Regions from separate parts of the Actinoplanes derwentensis genome, predicted to be linked through region 2. Evidence: predicted binding sites of a transcription regulator. Region 2 holds the regulator's gene; the other holds the start of a gene.
What was found. The regulator HrcA, encoded in region 2, represses chaperone genes, less so after heat shock. The targets are predictions, from matches to a motif close to GGTTNGCACNCTCNNNNNGAGNGTGCNAACC.

Region 1 (3,412 bases), 640 kb from region 2:
GGAGACCGCGTTGCGGGTCACCTTCACCGGGTCGATGATGCCGGCCGCGGCCAGGTCGACGTACTCGTCGGTGGCGGCGTTGAGGCCGTGGCCCCAGCCCAACTCGTTGACCCTGCCCACCACGACGTAACCGTCGTGGCCGGCGTTCTGCGCGATCCAGCGCAGCGGCTCGACGAGCGCCTTGCGGACGATGCCGACGCCGAGCGCCTCCTCGCCGGTGAGACCGAGGTTGCCCTCGAGCTCCTTGGCGACCTGGGCCAGAGCAGCGCCGCCGCCGGGGACGGTGCCCTCCTGGACCGCAGCCTTGGTCGCCGCGATGGCGTCCTCGATGCGGTGCTTGCGCTCCTTCATCTCGACCTCGGTGGCCGCGCCGACCTTGATCACCGCGATGCCGCCGGAGAGCTTCGCCAGCCGCTCCTGAAGCTTCTCGCGGTCCCAGTCGGAGTCGGACGCCTCGATCTCCTTGCGGATCTGCGAGACCCGGTCGGCGACGTCGGAGGAGTTGCCGCCACCATCGACGATGGTGGTGTTCTCCTTGTCGACCACGATGCGCCGGGCGCTGCCCAGCGACTCCAGGCCGACCTGGTCGAGCTTGTAACCGAGCTCGGGCGCGATCAGCTCACCGCCGGTGGCGATCGCCAGGTCCTGCAGGATCGCCTTGCGGCGGTCCCCGAAACCGGGCGCCTTCACCGCGGCGACCTTGACGGTCTTGCGCAGCGAGTTGACCACCAGGGTGGACAGGGCCTGGCCCTCGACGTCCTCCGCGACGATCAGCAGCGGCTTGCCGGTCTGCAGCACCTTCTCCAGCAGCGGAAGCAGTTCTTCGATGCTGGAGATCTTCTGGGTGGTGAGGAGGATGTGAGCGTCCTCCAGCACCGCCTCCTGCGACTCGGCGTCGGTCACGAAGTTCGGCGAGATGAAACCCTTGTCGAACTGCAGACCCTCGGTCACCTCGAGCTCGGTGTGCAGTGCCGAGCCCTCCTCGATGGTGATGACACCATCGCGGCCGACCCGGTCCATCGCCTCGGCGATCAGCTCGCCGATGGCGGCGTCCTGAGCCGAGATGGTGGCCACGTTGGCGATCGCCTGGTGGTCGTCGACCTCGACGGCCTTGGCCAGCAGCGCCTTGGAGACGTGCTCGGCGGCCTGGTCCATGCCCCGCTTGAGGCCGATCGGGTTGGCACCCGCGGTCACGTTGCGCAGGCCCTCGCGGACCAGCGCCTGCGCGAGCACGGTCGCCGTCGTGGTCCCGTCACCGGCGACGTCGTTGGTCTTGGTCGCCACCTCTTTGACGAGCTGCGCGCCGAGGTTCTCGTACGGGTCGGTGAGCTCGATCTCCTTGGCGATGGTGACGCCATCGTTGGTGATCGTGGGCGCGCCGAACTTCTTGTCCAGGACGACGTTACGACCGCGCGGTCCGAGGGTGACCTTGACCGTGTCGGCGAGCGTGTTGACGCCGTGCTCCAGCAGGTGCCGGGCGTCGTCAGAGAAGCTGAGAATCTTCGCCATTTATGGTCCCTTCACGCACCAGCGCCCTGCCCCGAGCGATCGGAACAGGGCGCAAGCGCAATCAGTTAGGTCTTACTTCTCGATGACCGCGAGGACGTCGCGGGCGGAGAGCACCAGGTACTCCTCGCCGGCGTACTTGACCTCGGTGCCGCCGTACTTCGAGTACAGGACCACGTCGCCGACATTGACGTCGAGCGGGACGCGGTTGCCCTTGTCGTCGATCCGGCCGGGGCCGACGGCGAGGACGGTGCCCTCCTGGGGCTTCTCCTTGGCGGTGTCGGGGATCACGATGCCGGAAGCGGTCGTGGTCTCAGCCTCGTTCGCCTGGACCACGATGCGGTCCTCGAGCGGCTTGATCGCAACCTTTGTCGCGGTAGTCACGGGCATACCCTCCTGGGTATCAGGTTTCGCCGACCTTGGATCAGGCCGGTCAATGCCTCATGCCACCGGGCGGGGCCGTCGTCGCGGGTGCCGGTCCGCCTGGTGCCTAACCGCCACGGAGGACCCGGGCGGTTGGCACCCTCATGGTGAGAGTGCTAATCGGAGACTATGCCGGAACTAGCACTCCGTCAACCAGAGTGCCAACCTGTCACGCCAGGGAGAATGCCTGTCGTGACCCCTGAGTTGTTGCATTTGTTGCAGACCCCGAACGGGGTGGAAGCCCTGGCCGTGGCGGCCGAGGTGGCCGGCGGTGAGCCGCTCGCCGCGGCCTCGGCCATGCGGGCCCGGGGCTTCGGCGCGGAACTCGCCGCGGCCGCCTTGACCCAGGCTAGTTTGCGAGAACGCGCCGCGATGAAGTTCGGCTCGGACGCCGCCCGGATGTTCTTCACCAGGGCCGGTCTGGAGCAGGCGACCCGCGCGGTGGTCGCGGACCGGCGCGCCGCCCGGCTCGCCGCCGCCGGTGTCCGGAGCCTCGCCGACCTGGGGTGCGGGCTGGGGTCGGACGCGCTGGCCGCGGCCCGGCACGGCATCACCGTGCACGCCGTGGATGCCGATCCCGGCACCGCGGCACTCGCCGCCGCGAACGCCGCGGCCGCGGGGCTGGCCGACCGGATCACCGTGGCGTGCGCCGACGCGACCACGGTGCCGGTGGAGCGGTACGACGCGGTCTTCGCCGATCCGGCGCGCCGCCAGGCCGGCCGGGGCCGGGTGTTCGACCCGAAGTCGTACTCACCGCCCTGGGACTTCGTCGCCGGGCTGGCCGGCCGGGTGCCGCACACGGTGCTGAAGCTGGCGCCCGGCATCGACCACGACCTGCTGCCCCCGGGCGCCGAGGGGGAGTGGGTGAGTGTCGGCGGCGACCTGGTCGAGGCGGCCTTCTGGTGCGGTCCGCTGGCCCGGGTCCCGCGCCGGGCCTCGCTGATCGGCCCGGACGTCGTGCTGACCGGCTCCGGCACCGAACGCGCCCCGGTCGGCGAGATCGGTTCGTGGATCTACGACCCGGATCCGGCGGTGATCCGCTCGCACCTGGTGGCCGAGTTCGCCGCGACGGTCAGTGGCCGGCTGGCCGATCCGGACATCGCCTACGTCTACACCGACGAGCCGGTGGACACCCCGTTCGCCCGGCGTCTCGCGGTGACCGACGTGCTGCCGTTCTCGCTGAAACGGCTGCGGACACTGCTGCGGGAACGGGGGATCGGGGTGTTGGAGATCCGTAAACGGGGCTCGGCGCTGGTCCCCGAGCAGCTGCGCAAGGACCTCCGGCTGTCCGGGCCGAACACCGCCGGACTGGTGCTGACCCGGGTGGGTGGCGCACCGCTCGCCCTTCTCACGTCGGTCGCCTGACGGGTAGTAGCGTTCCCGCATGGCCAAGAGAGCCGCGGGTACGCCGGCCACCGTCCTGCTGACCGCCGAGCGGGTGACCCACACGCTGCATCCGTACGAGGTGTCGCCGGACGCGTCC
Region 2 (3,412 bases):
TCTCTTCGCCGTCGAGGGTCTTGATCGTCATCCGGGTACCGAGCGCGGCCGCGGTCATCGGCAGCGTCACCCGGCAGTGCAGGTCGTCACCCTTGCGGGAGTAGACGTCGTGCGGGCGCTCGTGGATCTCCACGTAGAGATCACCGGCCGTGCCGCCGCCGGGGCCGACCTCGCCCTGCTGGGCCAGGCGGATCCGCATGCCGTCCTCGACACCCGCCGGGATCTTGACGGTGAGGGAACGGCGGGTCCGGATCCGGCCGTCACCGGCGCAGGTCGGGCACGGGTTCGGGACGGTCGTGCCGTGACCCTGGCAGTTCTGGCAGGGGCGGGACGAGACGACCTGGCCGAGGAAGGTGCGCTGCACCGACTGGACCTCACCGCGACCCGAACAGACCTCACAGGTGGCCAGGTGGGTGCCGGGCGCGGTGCCGGCGCCGGAACACTGGGTGCAGAGCACCGCGGTGTCGACGGTGATCGGCGCCTCGACGCCGAACGCGGTCTCCACCAGGTCCAGCTCCAGGCGCAGGATGGCGTCGGCGCCGGGTCGGGTGCGCGGGCGCGGGCCGCGGGATCCACCACCGGCGGCCGTGCCGAAGAACGCGTCCATGATGTCCTGGAAACCGACGAACGGTCCGGCTCCACCGGCACCGCCGGGCATGCCGCCACCCGGCGCGAGCGGGTCGCCACCGAGGTCGACCATCTGACGCTTCTGCTCGTCGGACAAGACCTCGTACGCCGCGTTGATCTCTTTGAACTTGTCGTGCGCCTCCGGATCCGGGTTCACATCCGGGTGAAACTGCCGAGCCAGTTTGCGGTAGGCACGCTTGATCTCGTCGTCGGTTGCCTCCCGGCTCACACCGAGAATTCCGTAATAGTCCTTGGCCACGGGGTTTGGAGTCCTCAATGTCTGCGCGAATCCGTCAATTCTGTGCCAACAGGTCGCCAACGTAGCGTGCGACCGCACGAACGGTGGCGATAGTGCCGGGGTAGTCCATCCGGGTGGGACCCAGCACTCCGAGCCCCCCGACGATAGTCGTACCCGGGCCGTAGCCACTGCTCACCACGGACGCCGACCGCAGGTTGTCGATCTGATTCTCGTCACCGATCAGGACCCGCGTGGTGCGGGGCTCCAGATCGCCGATGAGCTTGAGCAGGATGACCTCCTCCTCGAGGGCTTCGAGGACGGGCCGCAGTGTGCCCTGGAAGTCCAGCACACCGCCCCGTGTCAAGTTCGCCGTGCCCGCGAGGGCGAGGCGCTCCTCACTCCGCTCGACGAGTGTCTCCAGGAGCACCGAGGCCAGGCAGGTCATCGCGGCGCGGTGCCCGACGTCGCAGTCCTCCACGAGTTTCTGCACCAGGGCCGGGGTGTCGGCGAGGCGCTGACCGGCCAGTTTCTCGTTCACCCGGCGGCGCAGCTCCCAGACGTCACCGTCCTGCACGGGGCCGGGCAGCTCGACCAGCCGCTGCTCGACCCGGCCGGTGTCGGTGATCATCACGAGCATCAGGCGGGTCGTGGAGACCGGCACGAGCTCCAGATGGCGAACGGCGGAGCGGGACAGGCTCGGATATTGCACGACGGCTACCTGGCGGGTGAGCTGGGCCAGCAGCCGGACCGTACGATGCACCACGTCGTCGAGGTCGACGGCACCGATCATGAACCGCTCGATGGCCCGGCGCTCGGCCGGACTGAGTGGCTTTATCCTGGTCAAGCGGTCGACGAAGAGCCGGTAACCGGCGTCGGTGGGCACCCGGCCGGCGCTGGTGTGCGGCTGCCGGATGTAGCCCTCCTCCTCCAGCACCGCCATGTCGTTGCGGACGGTGGCCGAGGAGACGCCGAGTTTGTGCCGGTCCACCAGGGCCTTGCTGCCGACCGGCTCCTGGGTTTCGACGTAGTCCTCGACGATTGCCCGGAGTACCTCGAGCTTGCGGTCATCCAGACTCATATGACCCCTCCCCCTGTTGGCACTCCTGCTAATAGAGTGCCAGTCTACGTCCCCGGCGGCGGCAATGCGATGATCGAAAGTACCGAGCGGGCTCAGATCTTGGGAGCGACATCGGTATCGACCGGCTGGGACCCGGGTCCTAGCGTGTATTTCATGACCGAGCCTCCCCGCCCGCCGGATGACGACCCGACCGCGCCGTACCACCCGCAGGGCGGCTATCCACCGCCTCCGCCGCCGCCCTACACGCCGCCGCCTCCTTATGCGGATCCCTACGGCCAGCCGCAGTACGGGAAACAGCCTTACGACCAGCCGCAGTACGGCCCGCCCCAGTACGGATCCCCCTACCAGGCCGGCAGCCCGGACGAGCGCACCTGGGTCCTGATCGCCCACTTCGGTGGCGCCGCCGCGGCCTTCTTCGGTGGCGTGTTCATCGGCTGGCTCCCGCCGCTGGTCGCCTATCTGGCCCGCGGCAACCAGTCCCCGATCGTGCGTGCCGAATCACTCAAGGCGCTGAACTTCCAGCTCGTCTGGACGATCGTCGGGGTGGTCGGTTACGCGCTGATCGCCTGCGCCGGGCTGGGCCTGCTGTTCACCGCCGCGGCCTGGGTGATCGCGACCCTCTTCGGCGTGATCGCGGGGATCAAGGCGGTCAACAACGAGCCGTATCAGTATCCGATGACCTACCCGTTCATCAAGTAGTCGTCAGAGCACGTCGCGGATGACCGCGTCGGCGAGCAGGCGGCCGCGCAGCGTGAGCACGAGGCGGCCGTCGGCGTACGGCCCCGAGTCCAGCAGCCCGTCGGCCAGCGCCTGCGCGGCACCCGTGGCGTCGACCCGGTCCAGCGGGATGCCCTCGCGCAGCCGCACCCGGAGCATCACGTCCTCCATGTGCCGGTCGTCGCCGGACAACAGTTCCCGTGCGTGGCCCGGGGACAAACCGGAGGACAGGCGCTTGGCGTACGCCGACGGATGCTTCACGTTCCACCAGCGCACCCCTCCGACGTGGCTGTGCGCGCCCGGCCCGAGTCCCCACCAGTCGGCGCCGGTCCAGTAGAGCAGGTTGTGCCGGCACCGGCCGGCCTCGCCGCGGGACCAGTTGGACACCTCGTACCACTCGAAACCGGCCTCGGTGAGCGCCGCCTCGGCGGCCAGGTAGCGGTCGGCGGCGACATCGTCCTCCGGGTAGGGCAGTTCGCCCCGCCGCATCCGGGCGGCCATCCGGGTGCCGTCCTCGACGATCAGCGCGTAGGCGCTCACGTGGTCCACGCCCGCGTCGATCACCGCGCGCAGCGATCCGGCGAAGTCGTCCGGTGACTCGCCCGGAGTGCCGTAGATCAGGTCCAGGTTGACGTGCTCGAATCCGGCGTCGCGGGCTTCGGCCGCGGCCTGCGGTGCCCGGCCGGCGGTGTGCTTGCGGTCCAGGATCCGCAGCACGTTCGGCGCGGTCGACTGCATGCCGAGCGAGATCC

Region 1: groES (co-chaperone GroES) is a predicted target of HrcA. The motif match lies at 2,021-2,051, and genes of this name have one in related genera.

Annotation. Positions count from the first base shown of each region.
Region 1 covers NZ_LT629758.1:6,829,808-6,833,219, reverse strand. The annotation lists gene groL (chaperonin GroEL) at 1-1,509, opposite strand, end outside; gene groES (co-chaperone GroES) at 1,582-1,896, opposite strand; gene BLU81_RS29905 (class I SAM-dependent methyltransferase) at 2,113-3,294, shown strand; gene ybaK (Cys-tRNA(Pro) deacylase) at 3,314-3,412, shown strand, end outside.
Region 2 covers NZ_LT629758.1:6,188,934-6,192,345, forward strand. The annotation lists gene dnaJ (molecular chaperone DnaJ) at 1-886, opposite strand, end outside; gene hrcA (heat-inducible transcriptional repressor HrcA) at 921-1,943, opposite strand; gene BLU81_RS27100 (DUF4870 domain-containing protein) at 2,097-2,642, shown strand; gene hemW (radical SAM family heme chaperone HemW) at 2,646-3,412, opposite strand, start outside.